3 regions of the Halomonas sp. G15 genome follow, and region 3 is predicted to be linked to each of the others. Evidence: predicted binding sites of a transcription regulator. Region 3 holds the regulator's gene; each other region holds the start of a gene.

Region 1 (3,747 bases), on a different contig from region 3:
AGTCGACCCAGGCCTGGGCGGCGGCCTGCACCGCCACGTGCTGCTTGGGGCTCACCGCGTCGGCGGTGATGAAGTAGTCGGGCAGGTCACTCTCCACGGCGTCGGCGGCGATGAAGTGGCGGTAGGCCGCCAGCTCGAAGGAGACCACCTCGACCTGCTCCTTGGTCTTCTTGCCCGACTGGATGACGTTGCGGAAGTAGCGGTGCGAGAACGACGGCTCGATCCCGTTGGAGGCGTTGTTGCCCAGCGACAGCGAGATGGTGCCGGTCGGCGCGATGGAGCTGTGGTGGGTGAAGCGCGCACCATGCTCGGCGAGCTGGGCCACCAGCTCAGGCTCCACCTCGGCGACCTTCTGCATGTAGCGGCTATAGCGCGCATGCAGGATGCGACCGGGCACCTTGTCGCCGATCTCGTAGCCGTCCTTCTTGAGCTCCGGGCGCTCGCGCAGCATCTTCGGAGTGATCTCGTAGTCCTCGGCCAGTGCCGGGGCCATGCCCTTCTCGCGGGAGAGTTCCAGCGCCTGCTTCCAGCCCTCGATGGCCAGGTTGCGGCTCACCTCCTCGGTGAAGGCCAGCGACTCCGGCGAGCCGTAGGGGATCTTGAGCATGGTCAGGGTGGAGCCCAGGCCCAGGAAGCCCATGCCGTGGCGGCGCTTGGCCTCGATCTCGCGACGCTGGCCTTCCAGCGGCAGTCCGCTGATCTCCACCACGTTGTCGAGCATGCGGGTGAAGATCGCCACCACCTGGCGATAGCGCTCCCAGTCGAAGCGCGGCTTCTTGCCGAAGGGGTCGATCACGAAGCGCGTCAGGTTCACCGAGCCCAGCAGGCAGGCGCCCTCGGGCGGCAGCGGCTGCTCGCCGCAGGGGTTGGTGGCGCGGATCTCCTCGCAGAACCAGTTGTTGTTCATCCGGTTGACCTGGTCGATCAGGATGAAGCCCGGCTCAGCGTAATCGTAGGTGGAACGCATGATGGTGTCCCACAGCTCACGGGCTTTAATCACCTCGACGATGCGGCAGGCCACGCGGCCCTCGGCGTCGACGGTGTAGCCCTCTTCCACCACCGGCCAGTCGCGGTAGATCAGCTCGCTCTCCTCGACGTCATCCTTCTCGCCGGCGTGCAGCGGGAAGGCCAGCGGCCAGTCGGTGTCCTTCTTCACCGCTTCCATGAACTCGTCGGTGATCAGCAGGCTCAGGTTGAACTGGCGCAGGCGACCCGACTCGCGCTTGGCCTCGATGAACTGACGCACGTCGGGGTGGCCGACGTCGAAGGTGCCCATCTGGGCGCCGCGGCGGCCACCGGCGGAGGCCACCGTGAAGCACATCTTGTCGTAGATATCCATGAACGCCAGGGGGCCGTTGGTGCCGGCACCGGCGCCGAACACGAAGGCACCCTTGTGACGCAGGGTGGAGAAGTCGTAGCCGATGCCACAACCCGCCTTGAGGGTCATGCCGGCGTCCACCACGGAGTCGAGGATATCGTGCATGGAGTCGCGGATGGTGCGCGACACCGTGCAGTTGATCAGGCTCACCGCCGGCTTGTAGGCCTCGGCACCGGCATTGGACATGATGCGCCCGGCGGGAATGGCGCCGTTCTCCAGCGCCCAGCGAAACTTCGGCAGCCAGGCGTCGGCCTGCTTGTCTTCCACCGCGGCCAGCGCCCGGGCCACACGATCCCAGGTGGCAGCCACGTCCTGGTCCACGGCCTTGCCGTGACGGTCCTTGAGGCGGTACTTGGAGTCCCAGATGTCGCGGGACGGCCCCTGCAGGGGCACCTCGTTGGATGACTTCACTGCCTTGGTGGAAGTGCTCATTCGGATGGCTCCGGAAGAAGTTCGTTAATCGAAAAAATTCAGTTCGTACGTCTCGCCAGTCGCTCCAGGCGAACCAGCAGTTCACCGAAGGGCCCCTGGGCCAAGCCCTCCTCGCGACCGTCGAGCAGGTTCTTGACCATCAGGCCCAGTTCGGTGTCGCCCTCGATCAGCAGCCGGCGCTGAAAGAACAGCGCATCGGGGTCCTCGCGCCGGGTGGCCAGGCAGAGAAACTCCCGCCAGCCACCGCGGATGGTGGCCTCGCCAGGCTCGGTGCACACCGTCAGGCACTCGCCCTCCAGGGTGAGGGTCAGCGCCACGCCGATATCCTCGATGGCCAGGGTGATGCGACGCCCCTCCAGGGCGTCGAACTCCCCCTCGGCCAGGGGCTCGGCGAAGGTGCGGTTGAGCAGCGGTTCCACCAGGCGGCGCTTGAGACCGACCGGCACGCGCGGATCGAGGGCGCGAATCAGGCGGGCGGGTGCGGGAGGACGCGGCAGGGCGTGTAACGGTAAAGGCAACAACGGCAGGGACATGACAGCTCTCCTGAAGGGTAACCATGCGGCCAGGGCCGCCGAACCGTTCATCCTAGGCCGGTGCTCCCGGGGCTGCACTGACATGCATCATGTCGGTGTCAGGCCCTCTGTTCACCCGCGGCCCGACTACCATATATAGACCATATCTCGCCGGCAAGCCCCATATCTGGTGCAAGCCGGCGAACATCATGATCCATTTTCATTTGACAGCCTAACCGCTTGAAGCGGCGGCAGAATCACCCGACGCGGCGGTAGATGAGATCCCAGACGCCGTGGCCGAGCTTCTCGCCGCGGGCCTCGAACTTGGTCAGCGGACGGAACGCCGGGCGCGGCACGTAGGGCGCGGTCTCGGGCTCGGCGGTATTGGCGAAGCCGGGGGCGGCGTCCATCACCTCGGCCATCCACTCGGCGTAGGCCTCCCAGTCGGTGGCCAGGTGGAAGGTGCCGCCGACCTTCAGCCGCGAGCGCACCAGCTCGACGAAGGCGGGCTGCACGATGCGCCGCTTGTGGTGCTTCTTCTTGGGCCAGGGATCGGGGAAGAACAGCTGCACGGTATCCAGGCTCGCCTCGGGCAGGCACTCCTCGAGCACACGCAGGGCGTCCTCGCGGTAGACGCGCAGGTTGCCGAGGCCGCGCTTGTCGGCCTCGTCGAGCAGCTTTCCGACACCCGGCGCATGCACCTCGATGCCGATGAAGTCGGTATCGGGGTGGGTCGCGGCCTGCTCAACCAGCGAGGCGCCCATGCCGAAGCCGATCTCCACCACACAGGGCGCGCGGCGCCCGAACAGCATCTCGAGATCCTGGCGACCGTCGGCCAGGGTCAGTCCGAGACGCGGCCACACCTCCTCGAGCCCGCGGGTCTGGGCCTGGGTCATACGACCGGCGCGCAGCACATAGCTCTTGATGCCGCGGCGGTGCAGCGGGGCGTCCGCCCCCTCCGGGCCGGTGGTCTTGTCGTCGTGTCGGGGATCGGTCATGGCGCGGGGCAACCCTTCTCTTGGCTTGAATCTTCTGGGCTTGAATAAACCGGGGGCGCGTATTGTAGCGGCTGAGGCTCGCCCGGGGTACGGTAGCGGCCGATTCTACCGGCACGGAGGAGACCGATATGCAGGACAGGGGATGGTGGCTGGGGGCGGCGCTCTCCGGCGCCCTGGTGGTGATCGCCGGCGCCTTCGGGGCCCACGCCCTGGAGGGGCAACTGGCCCCTCGGCTGGCAGCCGCCTTCGAGACCGGGGTGCGCTACCAGGCGTGGCACACCCTGGCACTGCTGGCGATGCTGGCCTGGCGTGCCTCCCAGCCGCTGACCGGCCAGCGGCTGGCCATGGCGCTGTGGGCGGCAGGCATCACGCTGTTCTCCGGTTCGCTCTATGCCATGGCGCTCACCGGCGTGACGGGGCTGGGGAT
Region 2 (3,747 bases), on a different contig from region 3:
ATGGGGTCCACTTTAGCTCGAGTCGCGCGTCATCATTCAGAGCCAGCCAGTCTCCCCCGGCAGACCGGTCGAGTTCGACGATGCCATCGTGGAGGATGCCGAGCATCAAACCATCGGCCGACTTACGATCGAGACTCTTCACCACGTGGGCGTAGACAGCATCCTCCAGGCCCGGATGGGGGAACATCTGCTTGGCGACCCCCAGCAGCACCTCTCCCTGGCGAGTGCTGAGGGTATCGAGTGGCATGGCCCAGCTTCGCGAAGGGGCGAAAAGCGAGATAGGCCCGGCGGCGAAGGCCAGGGTGCCGGCCAGAACGCCACCGCTTCCCTTGAGGAAGACGCGGCGCGACAGGGTGGATGAACTCATGGCTGACCTCTCCAGGTTAGGGCACGACGATTGCAGGAATCGAGCACCGACTCTTGTTGTCATGGGGTGACCAGCGGAAGCGGACACCCAAGGAGAGCATATGGCCAGCAATGCTTCGCCGGGTAACAGCGGGGTACTACATCGACGATGGTCTAATGCTAAAGGGCTACAACAGGCGGCAATGTCGGAATGAGGCCATCACGGCGGAGTGCCGGTGCGTGGCCAATGTCTGTGAAAAAATGAATAAAAGAGAGAATCCATGTGCCACGTCTATGCATCCACCGAGCCGGAGCGCTACGAGTGCACCACCCGCTCGATGCGTCTTCAGGGAAGCGTGACCAGCGTCCGGCTAGAAAACGAGTTCTGGGAGATTCTCGACCAGCTGGCCCACGACCAGCGCCTGTCTACCGGACAGTTCATCAGCGAACTCTATGGCGAGGTCTTGGCTACCAAGGGCACAGTGCCCAACCTCGCCTCCATGCTGCGGGTGGCCTGCGCGGTGCACCTGCACATTCGTGCCGAACCAGTGGCCCACAGCGCCTGAGCCTTGACGTCCCCGACCAGCGGCCGGGGGCGTCGTTCACTTGACCTCGACCTTGCGCCGAGTGGCCTTGTTGAGCTTGGGAAGGGTCAACTCGAGGATGCCGTTCTTGAAGCTCGCCTCGGCCTTGTCGGCGTCGATATCGCTGGGCAACGGCACGCTGCGACTGAAGGAGCCGGTGGTGATCTCCGAGCGATAGAACTCGCCCTCCTCCTCCTTGCTCTCCTGCCGGTGCTCGCCCTTGACGGTGACGCTGCGATCGCTGACCGACACCTCGAGATCCTCGCGCTCGAAGCCGGGCACCTCGGCGCGCACCACTACCTCGGCATCACGCTCGATCACGTCGACCTTGGGCATGCCCTTGTCGAACCCGGCAAAGCGTTCCCACAGCGGGTGGTCGCGATGCAGCATAGGCATCCAGCCGCGATCGAAGACGTTATCGAAGAAGCGATCGAACTCCTGCAAGGGACTGACACCCCGCGATGCCGTTTTCGGCGCCGGGGTCGTTTCCTTGGATTTCTTGGCCATACAGGCACCCTCCAGACTCTTGGCAACAGGTTGATGGCAGGACCCGGCACGCAACTCCCGGCGACGCTCGTCACCACGCTCGCACTGGCAGGTCCCTCAATCAGCAGCCTAGACCAGTCCCGCCCGTTCGCCTTGATACATGTCAATCATGGCTCCCTTGCCTCCACCAACAAGGCATAAAGAAAAAACCATAACAACACTCCCCTGCGGAAGGAGTTGCCAACAGAGACGGAAATTGACTGCCCCCAGCCCTGAAGGACGGAGATTCCCAATTCACCGAGAATCGGACACGGAGGCTGGCTCCCTGCCGCTTACATTCTCTCCAAGGGCTAACACCGCCAGCCCGGCGGCTTTAATGTTGATCGCGGCGTTGATGTCGCGGTCGTGTTCGGCTGCGCACTCGGGGCACGTCCAGGCGCGAACCTGCAACGGCATCTCGGGCATCACATGCCCGCAGCCGGAGCAGCGCTTGCTGGAGGGGTACCACGGGTCGATCGCCGACACCTGCCGGCCCGCCCAGGCTGCTTTGTACTCCAGTTGCCGGGCGAACTCGCCCCAGCCGGCATCGCTGATCGATTTGGCCAGCGAGCGGTTGTGCAGCATGTTCTTCACCTTGAGGGACTCGACGCAGATCACTTGGTTCTCGTTGACGATCTGGCGGGACAGCTTGTGCAAGCGGTCCATCCGGCAATCGGAGATTTTGGCGTGAAGGCGGGCGACCTTCTGCCTGGCCTTGGCACGGTTCTTCGAGCCGAGCGTCTTCCTGCTCAGCCGACGTTGGGCCTTGGCCAGACGGGTCGCGTACTTCGCCGTGTGGCGGGGATTGCCGATTCGATGCCCGTCGCTGGTGACGAACAGGTCTTTCAAACCGAGGTCAATGCCCACCATTTTCGCGGTCACGGGCAGCGACTCGGGGTCGAACTCGCATAGGCACGCGACGAAGTAGCGGCCTGCCGAGTCCTTGGACACGGTGATGGTAGTCGGCTCGCTAGGCAGCTCACGGCTCCAGCGCACCGGCAGTGGCTCCTTGCACTTGGCAAGAAACAGCTTTCCGTCGCGGTACTTGAACGCCGAGCGTGTGAACTCCGCCGACTGGCGGTGTCGTTTGCTCTTGAAGTTCGGGTACTTGGCGCGACCCTCGAAGAAGTTCTTGAAGGCGGTCTGCTGGTGGCGAAGACACTGCTGAAGCGGAACCGAGCTGACCTCATTGAGGAAGGCGGTGTCGGCGGCCTTCTTCATTCGAGACAGCTCAGCGTTCGCGGCCACATAGCCAATTCTTTCGCGCCGCTCATGGAAGACATCGGTGCGGTAGCGAAGCACCGCGTTGTAGACGAAACGCACACAGCCAAACGTCCGAGCAAGAAGCTGTTCTTGCTCAGGCGTCGGATAGAAGCGGTATCGGTAAGCGCGTTTCGTCATACGCATACTGTATAAACAAACATATATAGATAGCAACCATCAAAGAAGGAGGCAGCGAGAACAGGGTCGTCCTTGCGGACGACGCGCTATCCCTCCCGGCACTAAAAGTACCGGGTATCTCGCGCAAAACCTGATGACTCGCGGTATCCAGTTCCGCTACTTCGGCCATATGTTCAAGCTGCTGAGACACTCCCGCGAGGGGGACGGTGGCATCTCCTCATTCCAGGCGCTCTCAACCAGCCTGGCGGCTCGGGTAGGCACCGGCAACCTGGCCGGCGTCGCCGTGGCCATCTACTTCGGCGGCCCCGGCGCCATCTTCTGGATGTGGATGACGGCTCTGGTCGGCATGGCCACCAGCTTCGTGGAATCCACCCTGGCCCAGGCCTACAAGATCGATCACGGTGACCAGACCTTCCGCGGCGGTCCGGCGCGCTACATCGAGCGTGGTCTGGGCCTGCGCTGGCTGGCCGTACTCTTCTCGATCTGCCTGATCATTGCCTTCGGCCTGGCCTTCAACAGCGTACAGGCCAACTCCATCGCCCAGGCGATGCAGGAGGCCTTCGCGGTACCCACCTGGGCCATGGGCCTGGTACTGGTCGTGGTGGTCGCACCGATCATCTTCGGTGGCCTCAAGTCCATTGCCCGGGTCGCCGAACTGGTGGTGCCGCTGATGGCACTGCTCTATCTGCTGCTGGCGGTGACCGTGGTGCTGCTCAATATCGGCGACCTGCCCGCAGCGCTGGGCACCATCATCAGGAGCGCCTTCGGACTCGAACAGGCTGCCGGCGGCGCGGTGGGCTATGCGGTGGCCCAGGCCATCATGAACGGTATCAAGCGCGGGCTGTTCTCCAACGAGGCGGGCATGGGCTCGGCTCCCAACGCCGCGGCCACC
Region 3 (3,747 bases):
TGGGGCTGGCTGCCCTGCGGCCTGGTCTACTCGATGCTGGCCTGGAGTCTGGCCATGGCCGACCCGCTGCGCGGCGCATTGCTGATGGGTGCCTTCGGGCTCGGCACCCTGCCGGCACTGCTGGCCACCGGGCTCGCCGCCCGCCAGCTGGCCGGCCTGATTCGCCACCCGGCTACCCGCAGCATCGCTGCACTGACGATCATCGCCTTCGCACTCTGGCAGCTGTGGCAGCTGCTCCCGGGAGGCGGAGCCCATCTCGGCTGACGACTATTCCACATGGGATTGACGTAGCTCAACGCTTGCCTGGCCGTGGCACCCTAGCATGAGGAGCATGTTCACGACCCGGAGTCGCCCCATGTCCGTTCACGCCAAGCGCACTGCCTTCCAAGGGGCCTCGAGACCGCCTCGAGAGCCGCTGCCCGGCGCGGGTGATCTGGTATCGGCTACCGAGGTCGCCTATCCCGCGCCCCACCACTATCATGAGGGCGTCGGAGCCCCGGAGCTGGAGTCGGCCCTCGCCGAGCGCCCGGCAGCGGCCTCCCTGGCGGTAAAGGTGCGCCTGCCCTTCTGCCGTCACGCCTGCCGCTTCTGCGCCAGCCAGTGTGTACCTTCCCACGACAGCCGCCAGGCCGAACCCTACCTGTCGCGACTCGACCGCGAGATGGTACTGGCCCGGCGCCGGCTGAGCGGACTGCCCCCGGTGTCACGCCTGCACTGGGGCGGTGGGACGCCGGCATTCCTCGCCCTGGACCAGATGAGCGACCTCTTCGACCGCCTGGACGCCCGCCTGGGGCTCTCCGCCGCCCGGGATCGCGACTTCAGTATCGAGCTCGACCCCCGCGAGGCCGACATGCTCACCCTTCGCCACTTGCAGGCGCTGGGTTTCAACCGCCTAAGCCTGGGCGTGCAGGAGCTCGACTCCCGGGTACAGCAGGCGATCAACCGTATCCAGCCCCGGGCACTGACCGAGGCACTGGTCGACGAAGCCGACCGCCTGGGCTTTAGGGAGCTGACGCTGTCGCTGATGCTCGGCCTGCCCTTCCAGACACCGCAGGGCCTCGCCGATACCCTCGAGCAGGTACTCGGCATGGCCCCGGCACGCATCCGCCTCCATCGCTACGACCACCGCCCTGAGCGTCACCTGGCCCAGCGCGCCATCCATCGCGACTGGCTACCCGACGCGGCGACGCGCCGCCGGCTGCTGACCGAGGCACGTGCCCACCTGGACGCAGCCGGCTACGTGCATATCGGCCTCGGCCTCTTCGCGCGTCGCGACGACCGCCTGGCCCAGGCCCGCGCCAGCGGTAACCTGGGGCATGGCCCGCTGGGCTTTACCCAGGGTCCCGCCGGTGACCTGCTGGGGCTCGGCATGGGTGCCCACAGCCGCATTGGTGAGCTCTGGGTTCGCAACGCCGACACCCTGGCGGGCTACGAGGGGGCTCTGGATGCCAGCCGTCTGCCCACTGCATGCGGCATCCGCCTGACTCCCGACCAGCAGCATCACCAGGCGACACTCGAGGCACTGCTCTGCAGCCGTTCCATCGACCCTGCCACGCTGTCGACAGGCGCCGATCTCGAGGCACTGGGTACCGAGGGGCTGGTCGACCTCTCGGGCGGCCGGATGGCACTGACCGCCGAAGGGCACTGGCAACTGCCCCGCATCCTCGAGACACTCGCCCGCCCGCCGGGCCCCTGACGCTCCCTTCGGGACCGCAACGCTCTTGATCCCCTGCCCAGGGTGGTTTGCCCTGCCCGCGGTTTGCTCCATAATGGGCCAATGACCACGATCAAGAAGGAAAGGGCCATGGCGGATACCCTCACCGGCCGACGGCGTTCGGTGCTGCAGGAGACGCGCTGTCAGACCTGCAGCCTCAGCTCGCTCTGCCTGCCTCTGGCACTGGAGGTGGAGGACATGGACCAGTTCGATGCCATCATCCGGCGCCGCGCACCACTCAAGAAGGGCGAGGCATTGTTCCGCCAGGACAGCCCCTTCACCAGCGTGTTCGCGGTTCGCTCGGGCAGCCTCAAGCAGGTGACCACCGAGGGCAGCGGCGATGACCAGCTGACCAATTTCTACCTGCCCAGCGAGCTGGTGGGCCTCGACGGCATCGACGAGCAACACTATCCGGGCACCGTGGTGGCACTGGAGACCACTACTGTCTGCGAGATCCCCTTCGATCGTCTCGACCACCTCTCGGAGTCGCTGCCGGAGCTGCGCGGCCAGCTCTACCGCAGCATGAGCAAGGAGCTGCGTGACGACCGCCGCATGATGCGCCTGCTGTCACGCAAGACCGCCGACCAGCGCCTGGCCAGCTTCTTCACCAGCCTCTCGGAGCGCTTCCGCCGCCGCGGCTACTCCCCCTACAGCTTCCGCCTCTCCATGTCCCGAGCGGATATCGGCAACTACCTGGGCCTGGCGGTGGAGACAGTGAGCCGCATCCTCGGTCGCTTCCAGACCCAGGGCCTGGTGGCCGTCTCCGGCCGGGAGGTCAATATCCTCGACCTGCCGGCGCTCACCCGCCTGGCCGAGGAAGAGGGTGCGCACTGAAGCTGCAAGCTGCAAGCTGCAAGCTGCAAGGCGGCATGAGGAGCCAGCCAACAGGTGTATCGCAATGACTCGTAGCGAGAGGCGCCGGGGACTGGTCGTAGAGGGGGTCCGAGGACCAGGGATGGCCGAGGTAGCGCCCATGGACGGGTTCACAGCGCCCCCTCGAAGGCCAGTCGCCGGAACAGCCTTGAGCGAGTCAGCCATCGGCGATAGCGCTTAGTCAGGGGGGTCCTTGAAGGTCACTGCTTGTCGCTGACCTACTCGTTCAAGATATCGATCCGCCTGGCCTGCATATTCGCCTGCTTCTCCTCCAACCCGACGAAGTCGAACAGCTCGCGGTCGGCGAGTTGCGATGGTGCGACGTTGGTCACCGCCTTGAACATGCTCTCCAGGCGTCCCGGGTGCTTCGCCTCCCATTCCGCCAGCATCTCCTTGACCACCTGGCGCTGCAGGTTGGGCTGGGAGCCACACAGGTTGCAGGGGATGATCGGGAAGGCCATCTGCCGGGAAAACTCGGCGATATCCGCCTCGCGGCAGTAGGCCAGAGGCCGGATCACCATGTTGCGGCCATCATCGGAGAGCAGCTTGGGTGGCATCGCCTTGAGGCTGCCACCGAAGAACATGTTGAGGAACAGCGTCTCGAGAATATCCTCGCGGTGGTGGCCCAGAGCGATCTTGGTGGCGCCGATCTCCTCGGCGAAGCCATACAGGGAGCCACGACGCAGCCGCGAGCAGAGCGCGCAGGTGGTCTTGCCCTCGGGGGTCTTCTCCTTGACCACCGAGTAGGTGTCGCGCTCGAGGATATGGTACTCGACGCCCGTGCCCTCCAGATACTCGGGCAGCACGTGTTCGGGGAAACCGGGCTGCTTCTGATCGAGGTTGACCGCCACCAGCGAGAAGGCCACGGGGGCGTTGCGCTGCAGGCTGCGCAGGATCTCTAGCAGGGTGTAGCTGTCCTTGCCTCCGGAGAGGCAGACCATCACCCGATCTCCCTCATGGATCATCCCGTAGTCGATGATGGCGTTGCCCACCTGGCGCCGAAGGCGCTTGTGCAGCTTGTTGAACTCGCGCTTCGCCCGGGCATCGGGAGGCTCGGTGCTCTCAGGGGTGACGGGCTCTTGCGGGGCGCTCCCTTGCGTGGCGGAAGCGAGGGCGCGGGGGTCGAAGGTCACGGCGTCTTGCATGGGTCTTGGCGCTGC

The links. The regulator FNR, encoded in region 3, switches genes on or off when oxygen is low (the NO sensors DNR and NnrR bind a similar motif). The targets are predictions, from matches to a motif close to TTGATNTANATCAA.
Region 1: the regulator FNR is predicted to act here: its motif matches at 2,421-2,434, upstream of ubiT (ubiquinone anaerobic biosynthesis accessory factor UbiT).
Region 2: the regulator FNR is predicted to act here: its motif matches at 1,569-1,582, upstream of LWH48_RS14430 (Hsp20/alpha crystallin family protein).

The regions. Positions count from the first base shown of each region.
Region 1 covers NZ_JAJSPA010000030.1:14,739-18,485, forward strand. The annotation lists gene LWH48_RS13325 (adenosylcobalamin-dependent ribonucleoside-diphosphate reductase) at 1-1,810, opposite strand, end outside; gene ubiT (ubiquinone anaerobic biosynthesis accessory factor UbiT) at 1,849-2,343, opposite strand; gene trmB (tRNA (guanosine(46)-N7)-methyltransferase TrmB) at 2,580-3,320, opposite strand; gene LWH48_RS13340 (DUF423 domain-containing protein) at 3,449-3,747, shown strand, end outside.
Region 2 covers NZ_JAJSPA010000035.1:31,430-35,176, reverse strand. The annotation lists partial or broken gene LWH48_RS14440 (twin-arginine translocation signal domain-containing protein) at 1-367, opposite strand, end outside; gene LWH48_RS14435 (ribbon-helix-helix domain-containing protein) at 627-911, shown strand; gene LWH48_RS14430 (Hsp20/alpha crystallin family protein) at 948-1,436, opposite strand; gene LWH48_RS14425 (RNA-guided endonuclease InsQ/TnpB family protein) at 1,710-2,855, opposite strand; gene LWH48_RS14420 (alanine/glycine:cation symporter family protein) at 2,989-3,747, shown strand, end outside.
Region 3 covers NZ_JAJSPA010000014.1:64,423-68,169, forward strand. The annotation lists gene LWH48_RS08810 (sulfite exporter TauE/SafE family protein) at 1-264, shown strand, start outside; gene LWH48_RS08815 (radical SAM protein) at 356-1,696, shown strand; gene fnr (fumarate/nitrate reduction transcriptional regulator Fnr) at 1,805-2,548, shown strand; gene ttcA (tRNA 2-thiocytidine(32) synthetase TtcA) at 2,806-3,732, opposite strand.